DNA from 3 places in the Massilia violaceinigra genome. Region 1 is predicted to be linked to each of the others. Evidence: predicted binding sites of a transcription regulator. Region 1 holds the regulator's gene; each other region holds the start of a gene.
The links. The regulator sigma-54, encoded in region 1, starts transcription at its own class of promoters, with help from an activator protein. The targets are predictions, from matches to a motif close to TGGCANGNAANCTGCTTT.

Region 1 (7,499 bases):
ACTTCATGACCTGACGATCCAGTTTGTCGATCAGGGTATCGATGGCGGCGTAAAGATCGTGCGACAGGCTTTCCACATACACGGTTTTGCCCGACAGGCGCAGGTTGATCTCGGCCTTTTGACGTTTTTCTTTTTCCGTCAGATTGTCGACGGTGAGGATGACAGCAATATCGATCACTTGATCGAAATGGCGCCTTACGCGCTCAAGCTTGCTCTGTACGTATTCACGGATGGCTGGCGTTACTTCAAGATGATGTCCACTGATTGTGAGATTCATACACACACTCCTAATGATAATGGCACTTCTTGTTACTATCGTTCGTACGCATGGCAGCGCAGAGGAACAGCGTTATGACAGCACGGACGAGGTGATTCTGTACGCCCGCAAAATTGCCAATCGATTAATGGGTTTAATGGTATTCAACTCCTTCATTTTTGTACCCGAGCAACTTTCTCTCGTGTAAACCAAGTGTATCAGTTATTTGGCATAGCACAAGGTAAGCACAAAGACGCCAGGAATCAAGGGGAAATAGCCGGTATATTCTCTGCGGTATATTCTCGTAATACCGGCAGGATCGGAAAGTAGCAGGTGCGTAGACTAATATATATAAGACAACGGTCTTCACCTACAATCGCTTCCCCGCCCCTTTCCCGAATGCCGATATGTTCAAGCGATCCGCCTTTTCCTCCCTGCTGCGCCTGGCCCTGGCCGGCGCCCTGTGCAACGCCGCGCCGGCCTTTGCCTCACTCACTTTCGACCTGAGCGTGGCCACCAAATACGCGGTGGCGTCGCACGGCCACAACCCGCCGCCGGACGAGATCAAGCAGTACAAGGTGGTCCTGGGCGAACACTATCTGTCGGTGAGCAGCGCGAGCGAATCGACGATCTACGACCTGGCGACCCGGCGCCGCTACCAGATCGACCTTGCCAATCGGCGCTATGTCGACTACTCGCTGTTCGACGAAGCCGGCTTTCGCGTCCAGGAACTGAAGAACCGGTCGGTGCTGAACCGGGCGCTGAGCGTAGCCAAGGTCGACGTGCCGGCGTTCGACCCGGTCTTCGACGAACATGAGCTGTCGGTCGCGTCAGCGGCGCGCAAGCTGTCCGAATCGACCGAGGCCGGCGCCACCGTGCTGGCGGTCGACGGCAATCCGCTGGCGCGCATTCCGGCCGGCGGCACCAGCATCGGCGCCGGCGACGCGGCCAAGTTCGAGCGCATGATGCGCTACCGTTTCGGCGGCCATCCGCTGGTGCTGGCGCGCCTGGCCAGCGAAAAGCGCGTGCCGGCCGGCTTCGTGATGCACCACAAGCAGGTCGGCCACAGCCAGACGCGCACTTACACGGTCAGCGCGCTCAGGCAAAGCGCCCCCGCCAGCTACGACCTCAAGCCGTACAAGCCGCGCGCGGCAGCGGCTGACGAACTCGATCAGCTGCTCGACAAGGCGCAGGCGAATGCGGCGCCGCCGACGGCGGCAGCCAGGCAAGCCTTCGAGACCGAGATCGCGCAAGCGTTCGCCGACAAGCGTGCCTTCGACGCCATGCTCGGCATGTCCGAATTGGCGTTTGTCAGCGGCGAACAGATGAAAATGCCGACCTCGGAGCAGAAGGTGCTGCTCAACGCCGATCCGCAAGTGCGCGCGTTCGCGGCGGCGATACGGCCCAAGGGGAAGGCGGAGATGGAGGCGGCGCTCGCCAAGCTGCAGGAACTGCGCAAGCTCACCACACACAAGCAGCACATGCTGGCGCTGTTTGAAGCAAATTGGCGCGCCAAGCTGGGCGACGTACGCGCCGCGCTACCGCTGTACGCCAGCGTGTTGCGCGCCAATCCGGCGCTGGCCGGGGCCTACAAGGATATGGGTGATGCGCTGTTCCTGAGCTACGACATGGCGCGCGCCTGGCGCAGCTGGGACGCTGGCCGGCGCATGGCGCCGGGGCTGGAACAGTTCAAGGCGGTGAACCAGTACGAGCAGGTGCTGCTGCGCGAGCACCCGGAATTTTTCTAGGCGCCGCGCAGTTCCGGGCAGGCTAGAGACACTTGCGCAGGGCGACCGGCGGAATCTTGAGCGCTTCGCGGTACTTGGCGACCGTGCGGCGCGCGATCACCATGCCCTGCTCGCCCAGCATGTCGGCGATCTTGCTGTCCGACAGAGGACTCTTGGGATCTTCGGCGCTGGTCAGCTGCACGATCAGCGCGCGGATCGCCGTCGATGACGCTTCGCCGCCCGCTTCGGTAGCCACGTGGCTGCCGAAAAAATATTTGAGCTCGAACATGCCGTGCGGCGTCATCATGTACTTTTGCGTGGTCACGCGCGAAATCGTACTCTCGTGCAGGCCGAGCGTGTCGGCGATTTCACGCAGCACCAGCGGGCGCATCGCCACCGCGCCGTGCGAGAAGAAATTGCGCTGGCGTTCGACGATGGCTTCGGCCACCCGCAAGATGGTATCGAAGCGCTGGCGCATGTTCTTGATCAGCCACTTCGCTTCCTGCAGCTGCGCGCCCATCTGCCCTTCGCCCTTGCCCTGCTTGAGCAGCGCGGCGTACATGCTGTTCACGCGCAGGCGCGGCATGACATCGTTATTGAGCATCACCGACCAGCCGTTTTTCGCCTTGCGCACGATCACGTCCGGCACCACGTAGTCCGACACGTCCGACGCGAACTCCGCGCCCGGGTGCGGATTGCACTGGCGGATCACGGTCTGCGCCTCGCGCAAGTCTTCATCGTCGCAGTCGAGCGCCTTTTTCAGCTTGTTGAATTCACGCTGCGCGAACCAGGTCAGGTGGTTTTCGACAATCGTCAGCGCCATGCGGCGCGTCACCAGCGCCACGCCCGGCATACGCCGGATCTGCAGCGCCAGGCATTCGGACGCATTGCGCGCGCCCACGCCAATCGGATCGAAACTTTGCAGCAGCGCCAGCGCGGTGCGCAATTCTTCAATTTCGATCTCCAGCTCGGGCGGCATGCGCTCTTGGATTTCTTCCAGCGATTCGGTCAGGTAGCCGTTGTCGTCGATGGCGTCGACGATCAGTTCGACCAGCGCGCGGTCGCGCGCCTCCAGCACGGTCACGCGCATCTGCTCCATCAGGTGCTCGCGCAAGGTGGTGGCCGAGGCTTCGAGCTGCGGGCGCGAATCCTCGTCGTCGGATGTCTTGGCGCGACCGAGGTCGCCCCATTCGCCATCGTTGTCGCTGCTACTGGCCGGGCTGTCCGCGTCGCCGCCTTCGAAGCCTTCCCCTTCGGCCGGCGCCGGCGCATCCTGCGCTCCCGGCTCGGGCGCCGCTTCGGTCGGTGTCGAGGTGCTGCTGATGGCGCCATCGCCCAGCAGGCGCACCGAATGATCGAGCGGGTCGTCGAGCCGTTCGAGCAGCGGGTTGTCGCTTAACAGCTGCTCCAGTTCCTGATGCAGTTCCAGGGTCGACAACTGCAGCAGCCGGATCGACTGCTGCAGCTGGGGCGTGAGGGCGAGGTGCTGGGAGGTGCGTAGTTGAAGGGACTGTTTCATGCCTACATCCGGAAGTGTTCGCCCAGGTAGACCCGGCGCACGGATTCATCGGCGATGATGTCGTCGGGTCGACCGGAGGCGAGCACCGCACCCTGGTTGATGATGTAGGCGCGGTCGCAAATACCAAGCGTTTCGCGCACGTTATGGTCGGTGATCAAAACCCCGATGCCGCGCTGCTTGAGGAAGCGCACGATGCGCTGGATCTCGATGACGGCAATCGGATCGACCCCGGCGAACGGTTCGTCGAGCAGCACGAAGCGCGGGTTGGTCGCCAGCGCGCGCGCGATCTCGACCCGGCGCCGCTCGCCGCCCGACAGCGACATGGCCTGGTTCTCGCGCAGTTTTTCAATCTGCAGGTCGGCCAGCAGCGTGTCCAGGCGTTCGTTGATCTGGGCCTTGGTCAGCGACTTGCCATCGACCTTTTGCAGTTCCAGCACGGCGCGGATGTTTTCTTCCACCGTCAGCTTGCGGAACACCGACGCTTCCTGCGGCAGGTACGACAGGCCGAGCGCGGCGCGGCGGTGGATCGGCAGGCTCGAAATATCGACCCCGCTGATATCGATCGTACCCGCATCCGACGGCACCAGGCCGACGATCATGTAGAACGAGGTGGTCTTGCCAGCGCCGTTGGGGCCGAGCAGGCCGACCACTTCGCCGCAGTCGACCTGCAGCGACACGTCGCGCACGACCAGGCGCTTGCCATAGCTTTTCTGCAGCCCGCGCACGATCAGCGTGCTGCCGCAATTCTTCGGTTCCATCATTGGGTTCCCGCCGGTGGCGTGGTGGCCGGCGCTGGCGCCGGTGCCGGCGTGGCCGGTGCCGCGCGCGGCTTGCGCGGTGCGATGACCATCGTGCCCTGGCCCTGGCCCGGCTTGTTGGTGCCGCTGGCGTCATTGCGCGCCAGGAAAACTTCCTTGCGGCTGTCGTAGGAAATGAATTCGCTCTCGATTTCGTTGGTTGGCTTCTGGCCTTCCAGCTGGCGGATCTTGGCGTGCGAGAAGAGCTTCATCATGTCGTTGCGTTCATCGTATTCGATGCGCTGGGCCTGGCCTTCGACCCACAAGTCGGGACCACCGTCGCGTTTCTGGCGGAACGTGGCGACCTTGCCGCCGTTGGCGGTCAGGGTCACGAACATATCGCCTTCCGGCGTTTCCTTGATTGTGGCGCGGTCGGACTTGAGGATCAGGGTGCCCTTGGTGACGACCACGTTACCGGTCAGGATCGTCACCTGGGTCACTTCATTCGTTTCGAGCGTGTCGTAAGTGATCACCGCCTGTTTGGCGGCATCGGCCTTTTCGGCGGACGCGGTGACCGCGGCCAGGCCGAGCAGGGCGAAGGCTAGAAATTTTTTCATTGTGGTTTACCTGTGATGGGTGGCGCTGCGCGCGCCGCTTTCGGTGGATAGATGATCTGCCCGCGGCTGGCGAATTTGAGCTCGCGCGTCGCGTTGTTTGCCTCCATGCCGGTCCCGGTGATGGTGGCGGTGCCCAGCGTGACCTGGACCGGCTGGTCCGCCGTCATGCGGTCTTCGTCGGTAAATACGGTCAGCGCTTCGGTTTTAAGCTGCATGCCGCGGTTGGTGGGCGACTCGGGCCGCACCACGTTGACATTGCCGATCAGGTCCGCCTGGTTCTGGGCGTGGCGGATGCGCGCACGCTGCGAGGTGATGGTGGTAACCGGCTGGCCGGGCGCGACGCCCTGCAGCACCGGCAGGTCGACATCCGAGGAATCGTCGATCGGGCGGTGCGTGAGCTTGGCGCCGGAAACCAGGTAGCGCGGCTTGCCCTCGGGCGTCATGCGCACGAAGCTGAATTGTTCGACGATGTAGTCGGGTTCATTCTTGAAACTGTTCGGATCGACCGACGTGTCGCTGTTTTGCGCCAGCTGGACCAGCCAGAAGGTGCCGAAGGCGAAGAAGGTCCCGACCACCATGGTCGCGGTCAGGCGCCAGCGGTGTGCGGTGCGCTTATGCATGGTCGTTCCTTGTCGTTTGCATCAGGCGAAGTACGGCGCCAGGGCCGTCTCGTAGGTGCCCTGCGCGCGCATGACCATGTCGCACACTTCGCGCACGGCGCCGCGCCCGCCGCCGGCCTTGGTGACGTAATGGGCGCGGTACTGCACTTCCGGGTGCCCGGTCGGCACGGTGACGGCAAAGCCGACCTGCAGCAGCAGCGGCAGGTCGATCACGTCGTCGCCGATGTAGCCGCACTGCGCGGCCGTCACGCCGGTCGCTTCCAGCAGTTTGGCAAAGGCGATGCGCTTGTCGTGGATGCCCTGGTGGACGTGCATGATGCCCAGGTCGGCCGCGCGCCGCACCACGATCGGCGACTGGCGCGCGCTGATGATGGCGGTGGCCACGCCGCTCTTTTGCAGCAGCTGGATGCCCAGGCCGTCGAGCACATTGAAGGTCTTGGTCGCTTCGCCATCGGGGCCGTAGGTCAGGCTGCCGTCGGTCAGCACGCCGTCGACGTCGAAAATCATGACCTTGACGGCGGCGGCGCGGCGCAGGTGGTCGAGCTGGTAGGTAAAGTTGACTTCTGGTTGGATCATCAGATCACCTTCGCGCGGGTCAGGTCGTGGATATGCAGGGCGCCCACCAGCTTGCCGTCGGTGTCGACCACCAGCATCTGGTTGATGCGGAATTCTTCCATGATGGCGACGGCATCCACCGCCAGCTGGTCGGGACCGACGCAGCGCGGATCGGCGTGCATCACGTCGCGGATCGTGATCCTGGTGAAGTCCTGCACGCGCTCGATGAGCCGGCGCAGGTCGCCGTCGGTAAATACGCCGATCGGGCGCTGGGCCTCGTCGACGATGGCGGTCATGCCCATGCCCTTCTGGGTGATTTCGAGCAGGGCCACCGACAGCGACACATCGGCGCTCACCTTCGGCACCGCGTCGCCGCTGCGCATGACGTCGCGCACGTGGGTCAGCAGGCGCCGGCCCAGGGCGCCGCCCGGGTGCGAGCGGGCGAAGTCTTCTTCCTTGAAGCCGTGCGCGTCGAGCAGGGCCACGGCCAGCGCGTCGCCCAGCGCCAGCGTGACGGTGGTGCTGGCGGTCGGCGCCAGGTTGAGCGGACAGGCTTCCTTGGCCACCGAGACGTCCAGGTGCACATCTGCCAGCAGCGCCAGGCTCGATTGCGGATTGCCGGTCATGGCGATCAGCGGCGCGCCCATGCGCTTGATGATCGGCAGGATCGACATCAGTTCGGCCGTCTCGCCGGAGTTCGAAATGGCGATGAAGGCATCCTGCGCGGTGACCATGCCAAGGTCGCCGTGGGCCGCTTCGCCCGGGTGGACGAACATGGCCGGGGTGCCGGTCGACGCCAGCGTGGCGGCGATCTTGCGCGCGATATGGCCCGACTTGCCCATGCCGGAGACAACCACCCGCCCGCCGCATTCCATCAGCAGGCCGACGGCCTGGCCGACGCTGTCGTCGGTTTCCAGGCGCGCGTGCAGGGCGCGGATGGCGTCCGCTTCGATTTCGAGCGTCTCGCGGGCCAGTTGCATGGCGCGTTGCGTGAGGTTTTTGTCAAAAGCTTTCAGCATTGTTTTTTCATGGGTTACACTCATGGCAGAAGTATAAACGAATTGCGAAAGCAAAAAACTTGCCAGACGCAGAAATCGTCTTCACCCCGTGTTTTCGCCCGGCCTTTACCATTCCTTTACACGGCACCGCATGTTTTCAGGACTAGAACTTACCCTCCTTCTGTTAGGCAGCGCCGTCCTGGGCGTAGTCGCGTTCCGCATGATGCACCTGCCGCCGATGCTTGGCTACCTGGCTGTCGGCATCCTGATCGGCCCGCACGCGCTGGGCCTGGCCGAAAACAGCAAAACCACCGAAACACTGGCCGAATTCGGGGTGGTGTTCCTGATGTTTTCGATCGGTCTGGAATTCTCCCTGTCGCAGCTGATGGCGATGCGGCGCATCGTGTTCGGCCTTGGAATGGCCCAGGTGGTGCTGACGATTGTCGCCACCATGCTGTTCGGGTGGCTGC
Region 2 (7,499 bases), 5.0 Mb from region 1:
CGGCGGGTAGCCAAGTACTGCCGTTCCACCATTTGTGATACAGCGCGCCATCGGTACCGGTGACGAACACATCGAGGCGGTTGGTGCCCCACGCTACCGCGCGCGGCGCCGACATGCACACGCCGCCCAGTTTTTCGTAACCGGTCAGCGATGGACCCCAGCTGCTGCCGTTCCACCACTTGTGGTACAACGCGCGGTCGGTGCCGATGACGAACACATCGAGCCGGTTCGGACCCCAGGAGACAACTTCAGGCTGCTCCATGATGATGCCGCCCATGTTTTCGTAGCCGGTCAGCGATGGTCCCCAGGTCGATCCGCTGCGCCACTTGTGATACAGCGCGCGGTCGGTGCCGATGACAAACACATCGAGCCGGTTGGGGCCCCACGAGATGGCACGCGGGTCGCCGATGCACAGGCCGCCCAGGTTGGTGTAGCCGGTGAGCGAAGGCAACCAGTTGCTGCCGTTCCACTGCTTGTGATACAGCGCGCTGTCGGTGCCGGTCACGAACACGTCCAGGCGGTTAGCTTGGGTCGAGATGGCCTGTGGCGCGCTGGTGCCGATCCCGCCCATGAATTCGTAGCCGGTCACCGACGGATTCCAGCTCGAACCGTTCCACCATTTGTGATGTATCGCGCGGCCCGTTCCCAGCGCGAACACGTCGAGCCGGTTCGGACCCCACGACACGACGGGAGACGAACTTGGCCGGCGCGGGCCCGGCTGCACAGCCAGTGCTTGCGCGTCGGGCGTGTCGTCCTCCGCCGCGGCCGCCGCGGCAGGCTGGCTCATCATCTGAGCGCCCGGCATGTCGTGCGCGCTGGCGCTGCCGGCGTCCGACATCCCGCCGCTGGTGACTGAATCCGCAATTTCCGATTGCATCGATTTCATGCTGTTTCCCTTCCGGTTCGTTGATCGTCTTCCTGCACGGCGCCGTGCCAACGGCGTACGCGCGCAGGCCTGTATAAATTATCGACGCATACCAAAGGGGAACTTTTGATGGATGTGCAAGGGCGGCGCTTCCTTTTCCGGATGCGGGAATAAAAATACCAATCTGAAAAGCCCAAGCGATAGCTTGCGACCTGGAAATGGATCGCTTTGCCTGCGGCGCTGGCGCTGGCGCTGGCGCTGGCGGCGTCCCTAGTCGTCACCCGGCCCCTCGCCGGGCATGGTGTCATCCATCAGCCGCAGATCGTCGTCATCGAGTTCGTCGTCATCGGGATAGTCCGGCGCTTTCAGCTCGTCGTCCGGTGGTGTGATGCCCTCATCCGGCACGCCGGGGCGGCGCGACGCGGTTGACGGCGTGGCGCCGGGCAGTTGGTCCAGCTGGTCGTTTTCATGAGGGTTGCTGTTGGTCATGGCAAGTCTCCACTGAAGTGATGACTGATTGGACAACAGTGCACCAACTAAGGTTCCCGGCCGGTTTGTGCGCGCGCATCAACCGGCGCGGCGCCGCCGTGCGGCCAGCAGGCCGGCGATGCCGATGCCGATCAAGCCGAGCGAGGCCGGCGCGGGAACGGGCACGGGCGGCACCGTGGTCGCCGCATTGCTCAGCGAGAAACTCAGATCGTTGAACTTGTAGGGACCGCCGCGCAAATCCTCAAAACTGACGAGTGCGGTTCCGGGCGTCCAGTCCTGCTGCACGCGCGCATGGGCGCGCCGGTCCGGATTACGGCTGCCGGGGCCGCTGAAGAAATCGCGCCCGGTCGTATTCACGTGCAGGCGGAACATCAGTTCGCTGCCCACCACGAACCGCCCGAGGTTGAAGATGCCGCCGACCGGGGTGTCGCGATTACTGAACATGAACACATCGTTGTTGTCGACCCCGTCATCGGTAAACAAATACAGGTCGTTGGCATAGTCGGCCGAGCTGCCCTGGTAGGTTGCCACGATGGCGCCCGCGTTCGCGGCGAGCACGGCCAGCCCCTCGGTGCCGGGTGAAGCGATCGGAATGGCGAACGCCGCGCCGGGTGCCAGCAGCCCGGCCAGTGCCACGGTGCCGCCGATCAGTTGAGAACAGAATGTCATGCGGAATGTCATGCGCGTGCTCCCTGCAAAAGCATGTGATATTGCCGTCAGTAAAGTACTACGGAGAATATCCATCATAGCGTGCAGCGGAAGGCACGTAAGCTATGCGATTTGAGTATAGCTTTTTGTCGAATATTCATATTTCATGCCTAGATCGCAGGCTTAGACTGCTTGTCATTCTTGACTAATGGCTAAGCGATGAAAATCATCAAACTGACGACGTACCGGGTTCCGCCGCGCTGGATGCTGTTGAAGATCGAGACCGACGAAGGCATCGTCGGCTGGGGCGAACCGGTGATCGAAGGCCGCGCGCGCACGGTCGAAGCGGCGGTCCACGAGATGACGCCGTTCCTGATCGGCCAGGACCCGGGCCGCATCAACGACCTGTGGCAAGCCATGTACCGCGGCGGCTTCTACCGCGGCGGCGCGATTCTGATGAGCGCCATTGCCGGCATCGACCAGGCCTTGTGGGACATCAAGGGCAAGCTGCTCGGCGTGCCGGTTTACGACCTGCTGGGCGGCCGGGTACGCGACAAGATGAAGATGTACAGCTGGGTGGGCGGCGACCGTCCGTCCGACGTCATCGCCGGCATCCGCAAGCTGCGCGCGGTCGGCATCGACACCTTCAAGATGAACGGCACCGAAGAAATGCGCATGCTCGACAGCGCCCGCGCGGTGGACCAGGCGGTCGGGCGCATCGCCGAAATCCGCGAAGCCTTCGGCAACGAGATCGAATTCGGCATCGACTTCCACGGCCGCGTGGCCGCCCCGATGGCCAAGGTGCTGCTGCGCGCCCTCGAGCCGTACCGGCCCTTGTTTGTCGAAGAGCCGGTGCTGGCCGAACAGGCCGAGTATTATCCGCGCCTGGCCGAATCGACCTCGATCCCGCTGGCAGCCGGTGAGCGCATGTACTCGCGCTTCGAATTCAAGCGCGTGCTCGAACAGGGTGGCCTGGCGATCCTGCAGCCGGACCTGTCGCACGCGGGCGGCATCACCGAATGCGTCAAGATCGCGGCCATGGCCGAAGCCTACGACGTCGCCGTGGCGCCGCATTGCCCGCTCGGCCCCGTCGCGCTGGCGGCCTGCCTGCACCTCGACTTCGTCTCGCACAATGCGGTGCTGCAGGAACAGAGCATGGGCATCCATTACAACCAGGGCGCCGAACTGCTCGACTACGTCAAGAACAAGGACGACTTCCGCATGGAAGGCGGCTATATCGCGGCCTTGACCAAGCCGGGCCTGGGCGTCGAGGTCGACGAAGAACGCGTGATCGAGGCCAGCAAGAACGCGCCCGACTGGCGCAATCCGCTGTGGCGCCATGAGGATGGCAGCGTCGCCGAGTGGTAGCGGTAAACAGAATCAAGACATAAGGGGCTTCGCCCCGGCAGCACCATAAAAAATAAGAACAGTAATAACGGAGACAAGATGCACCTGATCGTCAAATGCCTGCCGCTGCTGGTGGCAGGCGCCTTTGCCAGCACCGCGTGCGGCCAGGCCCTGCTGCGCATCGACGCCAGCGCGCCGGCCAGGGCGCCGCTCGAAAACCAGCTGCAGATGGGCGCCTCGGTGTCGCCTTCGGGCGAGCGCATCGGCGCCAACAGCCAGTACCTGACCCGCAACGGCAAGCCATGGATGCCGGTGATGGGCGAGTTCCACTACAGCCGCACTCCGGCCGACGAATGGGAAGCGGAACTGCGCAAGATGAAGGCCGCCGGCATCGACATCGTGGCCACATACATCATGTGGAACCACCACGAAGAGCAGCAGGGCACGTACGTCTGGAACGGCCAGCGCGACCTGCGCCGCTTCGTGCAGCTGGCAGCTGGCGCGGGCCTGGACGTGATGGTGCGGGTCGGCCCGTGGGTGCACGCGGAAGTGCGCTACGGCGGCATTCCCGACTGGGTGGTGGGCGCCATGCCCACGCGCGGTGACGACCCGCAGTATCTGCGCCACGTCGCGCGCCTGTACGGCCAGATCGGCCGCCAGCTCAAGGGCTTGCTGTGGAAGGATGGCGGGCGCGTGATCGGCGTGCAGATCGAAAACGAATACAACCTCAATGGGCCGGGCGAAGGCGCCGGCCATATCAGCACCCTCAAGCGCATGGCGCGCGAGGCCGGCATGGATGTGCCGCTGTACACCGTCACCGGCTGGGACCAGACCGTGTATCCGTCGGGCGAAGTGACACCGGTGTTCGGCGGCTATCCCGACGAGCCATGGGCGCGCAGTACCACCGAGCTGGCGCCGAAAGAAACCTACGCCTTCCGCTTCGACAGCCGCGTGAGCGGCGACCTCGGTGCGCAGACCCGCGCAAGCACGCGCGGCACCGCCGACACCGATATCGATAAAACCCCGTTCCTGGGCGCCGAATACGGCGCGGGCCTGCCTTTCATGTACCGCCGCCGTCCGGTGGTATCGAGCGACGACATCGCCTCGATGCTGCCGGTGCAGCTGGGGTCCGGCGTGAACCTGGTCGGCTACTACATGTTCCACGGCGGGCGCAATCCGGTCGGCATGACCACGCTGGAAGAGAGCACGCTCACGGGCGGCTACAACGACACGCCGATGATCAGCTACGACTTCCAGGCGCCACTGGGCCCGGACGGCCAGCAGCGCCCCGTGCTCACGCGCCTGCGGCCGTTCCACCTGTTCATGCGCGACTTCGGCGACCGTCTCGCGCCCATGACGGTGCGTAAGCCCGATGTCGTGCCGACCGGCCCGGAGGACCTGACAACGCCGCGCTTGTCCGTGCGCAGCCAGGGCGACAGCGCCTTTCTGTTCGTGAGCAACCACGTGCGCCAGTATCCGATGCCGCTGCAGCGCCAGGTGCGCTTCTCGGTCAAGCTGCCCGGCCGGACCGTGGAGTTCCCGCGCCAGCCGGTCGACCTGGCCGACGGCGCCTACTTTATCTGGCCGCTCAACATGGACCTGGACGGCACGCGCCTGGCCTATGCCACGGCGCAGCCGGTGGCGCGGCTCGACAACGGCACGGCCGGCGTCGTGTACGTGTTCGCGGCCAGCGCCGGCATTCCGGTCGAACTGGGTTTCGACGCCGCCGCCGCAAGCAGCCTGACAGCCCCCGGCGCGCGCGTCAACCAGGAGGGCGGCAAGACCGTCATCGACGGCATCACCCCCGGCACGCAGGCGGCGGTGACGATCCGGCGCGCCGGCAAGGCGCCCGTGACGCTGCTGGTGCTCACGCCAGAACAATCGCAGCAACTGGCCATCGGCCAGCTGGCCGGCCAGCGCCGCCTTGTCATCGGCGCCCAGCAGACCTGGTTTGCCGACGGCGGCCTGCGCATGCGCTCGGACGGCAATCCGGCCTTCCGCTTCGCCGTCTATCCGGCGCTGCCGCGCACCCCGAAGGCCGGCATGCCACTTATCGCCGGCCAGGACGGGATGTTCCAGTCGTTCGCCGTTACGCTGCCCGCGCGCAGCCATGAGGCGGCGTTCAAGCCGGTGCGCGCGGCGCGCATGGTGCGCCCGGTGATGATCGGCGGCCTGGCCAACGCCGCGCTGCAACCGCTGCCCGAGAGCTTCAGCGCCGCCGCGGCCTGGTCGATCGAGCTGCCACGAATCAAAAACAAGCTCGATGCGCTGGTCGAACTCGATTTCGTCGGCGACATCGGACGTCTGTTCAACGGCACCCGCATGCTCGACGATTGGTACTACAGCGGCTACGGCTGGCAGTTCGCGGCGCGCCATGCGGGCAGCGGCCCGCTGACCCTGTCGGTGCTGCCGCTGCGCGCCGACGCCCCGGTCTACATTCCGACAGAAGGCCGCCCGGACTTCGGCGGCAAGGAGCAGATCGCCGAACTGCGCGCCGTGCGCGTGACCCCGATCTACCGTCTCGACGTGAAGCCGTGACGATGACGGCGCCATCGTCACGTTTGTCGCACCATCCCGGGCGCTGCCTGCGCTGGGATGCGCGCGGCCACCGCTGGTGGTGGGCGGGCAGCGGCGCGCATGCGGTGCACGCCCTGGCGGAGCGGGATCCGGCGCCGCTGGCCTGCCGCCTGCCCGACGCCGCCGGCCTGCTGGCGCACTGCGCGTCCGGGCGCGTGCTGTTTGGGCTGAGCAAGCGCCTCGGTTTCTCCGAGCCGGGCCGCGACACCGGCCCGCGCCAGCTGCGCGTGCAGCCGCTGGTGGCGGTGGACGCCGCCGAACCGCGCACGGCGATCAGCGACGGTTGCACCGACCGCCGCGGCTTTCTGGTGTTCGGAACCCGCAACGTGGCCAAGGACGGGCGCGCGATCGGCAGTTTTTATCAGTTTTCGGGCAAGTACGGCTTGCGCCGGCTGGCCTTGCCGGTGGTGGCCGAAGCGAGCGCGATCTGCTTCAGCGCCGACGGCAAGCGCATGTTTTTCGCCGATGCGCGCGCCAGCCAGCTGCTCGCTTGCGACTACGACGCCGAGCGTGGCCACGTCGGCGGCGTCACGGTGTTCGCGCAGCTCGATGCCGGTGCCACGCCGCGCGGCGCGGTGCTGGACGCCGCCGGCTGCCTGTGGAACGCCCAGGCGGGCCAGTTGGTCCAGTACGCGCCCGACGGCAAGGTGTTACGGCGCATCGCGCTCGATTGCAGCAGCATCGCCTTTGGCGGTGCTGGCCTTACGCAGCTCGCCGCAGTAGGCGAGGGCGGTTTGTTCACCGTCTCTGTTCCCGGCGTCGCGGGCCAGCCAGACAGTCCATTCGACGATCATCCATCACAATAATTGAACAGGAGACCACCATGAAAACCTTCCCTACTCTCGCAAAACTGGCGGCAGCCGCTGTCGTGGCATGCGCTTTCGGCGCCGTCCAGGCGGCCGACCCGGTCAAGATCGGCTTCCTGGTCAAGCAGGCCGAGGAACCGTGGTTTCAGGACGAATGGCGCTTCGCCGAGCAAGCCGCCAAAGACAAGGGCTTCACCCTGATCAAGATCGGTATCCCGAACGGCGAAAAAATGATCGCCGCGATCGACAACCTGGCCGCGCAAAAGGCGCAGGGCTTCGTCATCTGCGCGCCGGACGTCAAGCTGGGCAAGGCGGTCGAACGCGCCGCCAAGCGCAATAACATGAAAGTGATCTCGGTCGACGACCGCCTGCTCGATGGCGCCGGCAAGCCGCTGGCATCGGTGCCGCACATGGGCATTTCGGGCTACGAAATCGGCAAGCAGGTGGGCGCCGGACTGGCCGCCGAAATCAAGGCGCGCGGCTGGAACCTGGCCGAAGTCGGCATCCTGCGCGTGTCGTACGACCAGTTGCCGACCGCGCGCGAGCGCACCATGGGCGCGGTCGACACCTTGAAAGCGGCCGGCGTACCGGCCGCGAACGTGGTCGATGCGGCCCAATCGAAGACCGATACCGAATCGGCCTTCAACGCCGCCAACATCGCCTACACCAAGCAGCAGCGCTTCAAGCGCTGGGTAGCGGTGGGCCTGAACGATGAAGCGGTGCTCGGCGCCGTGCGCGCCGCCGAAGGACGCGGCATGCGCGCCGAC
Region 3 (7,499 bases), 4.4 Mb from region 1:
CGCTGGTGCGGGTCGACTGGAACGATACCGATGCGCAGCAGCGCGCGGTGCTGCGCCTCTTGGTGTCGCCGCCGCCGCGCGAACAGGTGCGCGCGCTGGTGCGCGGCTGCACCTGGGAGCGGGTGGCGCGCCAGCTGGCCGCCTGCTACGCGGACGCGGGCGCGCTGCGCCAGGCGGCGCTGGTCTAGGCCGGGGCGGCAAACCGAGGCGGCAAGCCGAGGCGCGCTAGGAATGCGGCGCCGGCCCCGGGCACGGTCCGTGCGGATGGGTCAGCGCGTCGTACACGCGCAGGTAGCCGCGCGCCATTTCCGGCAGGCTATGGTCGGCGATGACGTGGCTGCGCGCGCGCATGCCGTGGCGCGCGCCCATGTCGGGGATGCGGCAATAGTCGGCGATGGCGGCCGCCATCAGCTCGGGCGAACGGGGCGGCACCAGAATGCCGGTGAAGCCCGGATGCACCAGCACCGGATTGCCGCCCACGGCGGTGGCCACCACCGGCAGGCCGCTGGCCATGGCTTCGAGGATGGTGTTGGAACTGCCTTCGGCCAGCGAGGGCAGCACGAACAGGTCCATGGCGCGCAGCAGCTGGGCGATGTCGGTACGCTCGCCCGGCAGCCAGGCACGGTGGGCGGCGCCGGCGCGGGTGAGCGTGTCGAGACAGGCGGCGCGCTGCGGGCCGTCGCCCACGATCAGGAGGCGCATGCGCTGGTGCGCCGGGTGCGGCGAGGCGATCAGGCGCAGGAAGGCTTCGACCAGGGTGCCGTAATCCTTGACTTCATCCATGCGGCCGACGCTGCCGATGACGAAGGCGTTATCCTGCATGAAGCCGGCCGGTCCGACCGCGGCCGGCGGGCCCAGGCGCGGGTGGAACTGGATGCTGTCGACCCCGTTGGCGATCTGCGAAACCTTTTGCGGCTCGGCGCCGACACTGTCGATCAGCCAGTGCTCGAGGTCGGCGCTGACGGCGATGAAGTGGCCGATCAGCGGGCGCAGCAGGCGGCGCAGCAGCTTGTACTTGAGGCGCTTGCCGTACAGGTCGCTCATGTCGCGGCCATGCTCGCCGTGCACACGCAGCTTGACCCCGGCCAGGGCGGCCACCAGCTGGCCTTCGATGCCGCACAGGTTGCGCGTATGGATCAGGTCCGGCTGCAGGGCGCGCAGGGCGCGGAACAGGCGCAGGTAATGGCCCCAGTCCTTGCCTTCGCGCTTGTTCAGGCTGATGATCTCGACCCCGCGCGTCTTGATGTGGGCGTGATACTCCGAATAATCCTTGAGGCAGACGATGGCGTGCCGGTAGCGGTCCGGCGGCATGTGCTTGATCAGATTGATCAAGCCGTTTTCGAGGCCGCCGATGTCGAGCTGGTGGATCAGGTGCACCACGAGACGGGGTGGTTCGAGGAAAGTTGTCATGGTCGACTCCGCAAAAGTTGATCGGGCGAACGGGGAGAATCGGGACGGGCGCGCTGCCAGGCCGCACGGTACCGGCCTGGTCCGGATGCCAGCGCCGGCAACGGCTGGCGCCACCGGCTGCTAGTCGTAATAGCCGTGGTAGTGCTCGCCCGGGAAGGCGCGTGCCTTGTTGCAAATGAGGTCGACGCGGGCGCAATTGTCGAGCCGGGCCAGCGCATCCTTGACCTGGCGCTGGGTGGTGGTTTCCGACTCGACCACCATCACCACCTGGCCCATTTGCGACGCCAGCACCCCCGCCTCGGTGGTCAGCAGCAAGGGCGGCGAATCGAAGATGACGATCCGGTCCGGATAGCGGCTGGCGATTTCGGAGAGCAGCTTGCTCATCGCATGGCTGGCCAGCAGTTCGGTGGCGTGCTTGTTGTTGCGGCCCGCCGGCAGCAGGCTCAAGGTCGGGATATTGGTCTTGAGGATCACTTCCGACAGGCTCAGGTCGTTTCCCAGCAAAATATCCATCAAGCCCAGTCCGGGCGCCAGACCCAGCACCCGCAGCACCGAGGGCCGCGCCACGTCGGCGTCGATCAGCAGCACCGTGTGGTCTTTTTCCATGGCGATGCTCATCGCCAGGTTGATCGCGCAGTAGGTCTTGCCTTCGCCGGGCAGGGCGCTGGTGACGACGATCAGGTTGCCGTGCCGCACGCCGCCGGAGACCGCCGCGCGCGCGTTGCGCAGCAAGGGCCGCTTGATGATGCGGAAATCCTCGGCCACGCTGGTGCGCCCGCCATCGTGGGTGACCATGCCCATCTGGTGCAGGCGCGCCAGGTTGATGTCGACGTCGCGCGCCGGCTCCGCAGGATGGCCGTCGGCCGGCGCGGCGGCCGCAATGAGGGAACTGTCCACGTTGTACTCCCTGAGGTTAACCCGTAAGAAATCCGGATAGCATGACCGCGCCGTACACGCTCAGCAGGCCAGCGAAGGCCAGCCCGAGCAGGTACTGGCCGCGCCGCAGCTTGCGCCGTTCGGTATCGGTCCAGCTCATCGAGACCGTGCCGATCACATTGAGCCCGGTGATTTCGCGCAGCGCGCTCGGGCTGACGAAGGTCGGACGGACCTGGCTGATCAGGAACGCCACGCCCAGCCCGGCGCACAGGGCGATGACCAGCACGCCGCTGTAGAACAGGCGGCGGTTGGGACCGACCGGGGCGACCGGCATGGTGGGCGGATCGATGATGCGGAAGGTCATCATTTCGGTCGAGGAACTCAGGTCGCCCGACAGCTTGGCCGACTCGCGCCGCGCGATCAGTTTTTCGTAGTTATCTTTGTTGATTTCATAGTCGCGGTTGAGCTGGGCCAGCTGCGATTCGACTTCGGGCACGGCGTTGCTCTGCTCCTGCAGGCGGTCGTGGCGCACGCTGTATTCGTGCACGCGCACGCGCATGGCGGCCACCTTGGCATCCGCTTCGGTCAGGGCCACCTTGAGCTGCTGCAGCATGGGGCTGTAGAAACGGCCGGGGTCGCCGTCGCGCTCGGCCAGCTTGCTTTCCTCGATCTTGCGCGCTTCGAGCTGGGCCAGCAGGCGGCGCGCGGCGATCACGTCGGGGTGCAGGTCGGTGTACTGCAGGCGCAGGGTGTCGAGATTTTTGTTGATCGCGGCCATGCGCGCATCGATGTCGGGATTGACGATGGTGCGCGCACGCGCGGCGGCGCCGGCCGGCTGCGGATCGCCATTGATGCGGGCCTGGATCGCCAGGCGCGCCTGTTCGGCTTCGAGCAGGTCGATGCGCGCGGTACTGAGCGCGTCGCTGGCGATGGCCAGCTGGGCGCTGTAATCGACGCCCTGGCGCGGCAGCAGGGCGCTGTTGCGCAGCTTGAATTCCTTGACCGTGTTTTCGGCCGCTACCAGGCGCTGCTCGTAGTTCTTGATCTGGTCGTCGATGAACCGGATGGCTTGCTGCGAATCGCCCTTCTTGCCCTTGAAGCTGCCTTCGAGGAAGATGGTCAGCAGCGATTGCACCACGTCGTGCACCTGCTTGGGATTATCGCCGCCGTACGTGATCGAATAGATATCGTTGGTGCTGGTGCCGGTGATTTTCAGGCGCGCGGCCAGCTCCTCGACCTGGCTTTCGCGCTGGCGCGGCGTGGTGGCGTCAACGTCGAGGTCGACCATGCGCAGCACGCGCTCCAGGTTCGGGCGGCTGAGCAGGGTGCGGCTCATGATCGAGACCTGCTGCTGCACGTTCGGGATGCTAGTCATGCCCGCCATCAGCGGCTTGAGGATGCTTTGGGTGTCGACGAACACGCGCGCCGAACTCTGGTAGTCGTTCGGCAGGCGCAGTACGACCACCCAGCCCGCGCCCGCCACCACCCACATGACGCCCACGGCGAGCCAGCGATATTTCCAGATGCCCCTTGCATGCAGCAGCATCTGGCTGATGAAGTCCTCCATATCGTGTGGGTCTCCGTAAGTCGGGCAGCGATCGGAAGGGCACCTGCCAGCTTCACTACGCGTTCGATTATATGTCTGAGGAAACAGTAAGATTCTGCTGATCACGGCCGCGTTGATTCGCGTCAACGGCGGCAAAAGCGGATGTCCGCGCCACCCTCGTGCAAGAAAAAACAGCCCGGCCAGGAGCGCTCCTGACCGGAAAAATGCAGGCTGCCAACGAGCCGTGCATCAGGGTCCCCGCCGGGCATCCGGCGCCCGCATCCCAGGCCGGCGCGGACGGCGCAGCAGCGGTTGCGGACCCTGCGATGGCTTCGGACCACCAAGCCATCTTCTTCTTGTTTGCATCGTGTCCGGCTTACTTGCGGCGGCGTGCCAGCAGCGACATGCCCAGCAGGCCGAGGCCGAAAATCGCCAGGCTGCCCGGTTCGGGCACCGCCACCGTGTCCTGCAGCGCATTGGCCAGGGTGGTCTGGTTGATCGTCAGCTGGTAGGTATCGACCTTGTTGAGCCAGGGCGTGACCGCCGAGAAGCTCATCTTGCCCGGGTTATAGGTCGACATGCCGGGGAAGCTGTCGGTGCGGCTGACATTCCCAAAGCTGTTCAGTTCGCCCGGCTGATAGGCGAACACGACCTGGCCGGTACTCATGTTCATGATGTTCATGCTCCACGACAGGCGCGCGATGGCATTGGTCTCCATGCCGGCGCCGGTGCTGGCATAGGCCTGGGTGAAAGGGGTGCCGTCGAAGGCGATGGTCATGGTTTCGCCCACGCCGAGGGTGAAGTTGAACGAGGTCGAGGTGCCCACGTCGGAGTCGCCGGCGGCCTCGCCATCGGTAGCCAGGGAAGCGTCGGCGCGCGTTTCGGCGCGCACGCCGGCTTCTTTCGTGCCGATGGTCATGGCGCTGCCGGTCATGTTCTGGTCGGCGTAGCCGAAGGTGCCGGGCACTGGCGGGGGGCCGGAAAAGGCGGTGAAGTTGTTTTCGGCGCGGGGCGGATTGGGCAGTCCGACAAACTGATGGGCGACGTCGGGTGAGGTGCCGCTGAGGATGCCGCGGTTTTGCGGTTTTGCGGCCAACACCACGCCGTCGAGGGAGGCGGTGGCATGGGCCGAATTGGTGCCGTCGAGCATAGTGAAATCCGTCGACTTGAAGGCAGCACCGCTGGAATGGAGCAGGCGGAAATTGTCGACAACGAGGACGGCCTGGGCAAATGCATCGGCGCGCGCACCGTTCATGGCGGCCAGGCAAAGGCCGGCAATCGCCGCGTTTTTCAACAGTGATGTCGGGACTAGTTTCATAGTGAACTCTCCGGTGGGGATGAAGTGGGGAAGCGTCGACAGCTTGCGGCGCCGCCGTGCCTACCCTGTATGCAGCAAGCGTGCCAGCTCGATTTCACTCATCAAATCAACGACTTGCGATTCCGAGCTCGGCAGTTACGGCGGTTCCGGGCGGGCCTGCAAAAATTCCCGACGTCGCGCGTTTGTTGCAGAACAATGGCGCGCGGGACAGCGTGAACTTCCGTACGGATGGCCCTGTCTGACCTACACAACTTTGCGCGCGGGCCGGCAGGCGGCACGCACGATCACGTGGAAGGAAAGAGAGCCATGTTTCAAGACGAGCTACCGATTGCAACGTTCGAGATGCCGGCGGGCTTACGCGAGCCGGACGGGGGCGTCGCCACGGCGACCGAGCCCGATCCGGGCCAGGCGATGCAGGAATTTCATATCCGCCTGGCCAACTCGGCGGGACGGCGCGAAGCCGCAAGCCTGCTGATCCGCAAGATGTACGGCTGGCGCGGCTATGCCTTCGAGCCCAGCCTGCATCACGACCCGCACAAGGTCACCCTGTATGCGGAGACGGGCGGGGTGCTGGTCGGCACCATGAGCCTGTGCCTGGACAGCGAATTCCGGCTGCCGGCCGATGACAATTTTCGCGACAAGCTCGACCTGCTGCGCAGCCAGGGACGGCGCCTGTGCGAGCCGTCGCGCCTGGCAATCGACAAGGGCGTGACCAAGCGCGTATTCGCCTCGCTGATCCACATCTCTTATCTGTACTCGCACAAGCTGCACGGGTTCACCGATTACGTGATCGAGGTCAATCCGCGCCACGTGATGTTCTACAAGCGCATGCTGGGCTTTAGCGACTTCGGCAGCGAGCGTCCGTGCCACCGGGTCGGCGCGCCCGCCGTGCTGCTGCGCCTGCCGCTGGCGGAGATGGGCGAGCAGATCCGCAAATGGGGCGGCCTGATGGAGCAGCATGGCGAGGAGCGCTCCTTCTATCCGTACTTCTTTCCGCAGCATGACGAGCCCGGCATTACCGCGCGCCTGAACGGCGGGTATCGCGCCAACGGAGGCCGCGATGCGTATTATTGAGGAGCAAAAATTCCGACACGAGCAGCCTGATTCCGGGTGGAAGCGCGGCGTGCTGGCGGCGCTGCGCCTCATCGTCGGCGCCGAGCACGCCAGCGACGACCCGGCCGCGCTGCGGCGCTACACCTGCAGCACGGCCGCGCGCAGCACCGTGCCGCTGGCGGTGGTGCGCCCGGGCTCGCAGGCCGAGGTGGTGGCGCTGGTGCGGCTGGCGGGGGCGCGCGCGCTGCCGCTGTATCCGCTCAGCACCGGGTGCAACTGGGGCTACGGCGATGCCTGCGCGGTAGGCGACGCCCAGCTCATCGTCGACCTGGGCAGGATGAACCGCATCGTCGAGGTTGACGCCGAACTCGGCTACGCGGTGATCGAACCGGGCGTGACCCAGCAACAGTTGTCGGATTATTTGCACAGCGAAAAGCTGAACTGGTGGATCGATTGCACCGGTGCCGGCCCCGACACCAGCTTCATGGGCAATATCCTGGAACGCGGCTTCGGTCACTCGCCGTACGGCAACCGGCTGCAGCACGTATCCGGCATGCACATCGTGCTGGCCAGCGGCGAGGTGCTGGCGACCGGCTTCGGCCACTATCCGCAGGCGCGTGCGGCCCATCTGTTTCCTTATGGTGTAGGGCCGTTTCTGGACGGGATGTTCACGCAATCGAATTTCGGCATCGTCACGCGCATCGGCATCTGGCTGCAGCCCGCCGCCGACTGCGTGAACCATTTTCTGTGCACGATGTCTGAACATGAAGATATCGGTCCTGTGGTCGATGCATTGCGCCCCCTGCGCATGAACGGCACGCTGCGCAGCATTGTTCATATTGGCAATGACTTGCGCGTGATCTCGGGCGGCCGCGTGTTTCCCCGATCGCTGGCGCCGGACCAGTCCAGCCTGCCGCCGGCGGTGCGTGGCAGCTTGCGCGAGGCGGCGGCGGTGGGCGCATGGACGGTGTCGGGGGCGCTGTACGGAAGTGCCGCGCAGGTGGCGGCTGCCCGCGCGGCAATCAAGGTGGCCTTGCGCGGCACGCGCGCGCGGACAGCGTTCTTGAGCGAACGCAAACTGCGCTGGGGCGCTGCCATGGCGCGGCTACTCGGATCGTCGCGGGCGGGCTTGCGCCTGCGCGCACAGGTCGGCCTGGGCGAGGCGCTGTTTGCCATGAATCGCGGCAAGCCGAACGGACGCTTTCTCGCCGGCGCTTACTGGCGTCGGCGCCAAGCGCTGCCGGCCGGCTTTCCGCACAAGGCCGATCCGGCACTGGATAACTGCGGCATGCTCTG

Region 2: CR152_RS26035 (PEP-CTERM sorting domain-containing protein) is a predicted target of sigma-54. The motif match lies at 2,157-2,174, and genes of this name have one in related genera.
Region 3: CR152_RS23415 (EDSAP-1 family PEP-CTERM protein) is a predicted target of sigma-54. The motif match lies at 5,219-5,236, and genes of this name have one in related genera.

What each region holds. Positions count from the first base shown of each region.
Region 1 is NZ_CP024608.1:1,049,482-1,056,980, reverse strand. It holds gene hpf (ribosome hibernation-promoting factor, HPF/YfiA family) at 1-277, opposite strand, end outside; gene CR152_RS04860 (hypothetical protein) at 664-2,004, shown strand; gene CR152_RS04855 (RNA polymerase factor sigma-54) at 2,027-3,502, opposite strand; gene lptB (LPS export ABC transporter ATP-binding protein) at 3,505-4,260, opposite strand; gene lptA (lipopolysaccharide transport periplasmic protein LptA) at 4,260-4,856, opposite strand; gene lptC (LPS export ABC transporter periplasmic protein LptC) at 4,853-5,476, opposite strand; gene CR152_RS04835 (KdsC family phosphatase) at 5,498-6,052, opposite strand; gene CR152_RS04830 (KpsF/GutQ family sugar-phosphate isomerase) at 6,052-7,050, opposite strand; gene CR152_RS04825 (monovalent cation:proton antiporter family protein) at 7,181-7,499, shown strand, end outside.
Region 2 is NZ_CP024608.1:6,059,348-6,066,846, reverse strand. It holds gene CR152_RS26045 (PLL family lectin) at 1-886, opposite strand, end outside; gene CR152_RS26040 (hypothetical protein) at 1,136-1,354, opposite strand; gene CR152_RS26035 (PEP-CTERM sorting domain-containing protein) at 1,433-2,023, opposite strand; gene dgoD (galactonate dehydratase) at 2,222-3,370, shown strand; gene CR152_RS26025 (beta-galactosidase) at 3,449-5,887, shown strand; gene CR152_RS26020 (SMP-30/gluconolactonase/LRE family protein) at 5,890-6,732, shown strand; gene CR152_RS26015 (arabinose ABC transporter substrate-binding protein) at 6,750-7,499, shown strand, end outside.
Region 3 is NZ_CP024608.1:5,417,761-5,425,259, forward strand. It holds gene CR152_RS23395 (glycosyltransferase family 4 protein) at 1-188, shown strand, start outside; gene CR152_RS23400 (TIGR03088 family PEP-CTERM/XrtA system glycosyltransferase) at 226-1,410, opposite strand; gene CR152_RS23405 (XrtA-associated tyrosine autokinase) at 1,531-2,307, opposite strand; gene CR152_RS23410 (XrtA system polysaccharide chain length determinant) at 2,324-3,853, opposite strand; gene CR152_RS23415 (EDSAP-1 family PEP-CTERM protein) at 4,209-5,150, opposite strand; gene CR152_RS23420 (N-acyl amino acid synthase FeeM domain-containing protein) at 5,457-6,224, shown strand; gene CR152_RS23425 (FAD-binding oxidoreductase) at 6,211-7,499, shown strand, end outside.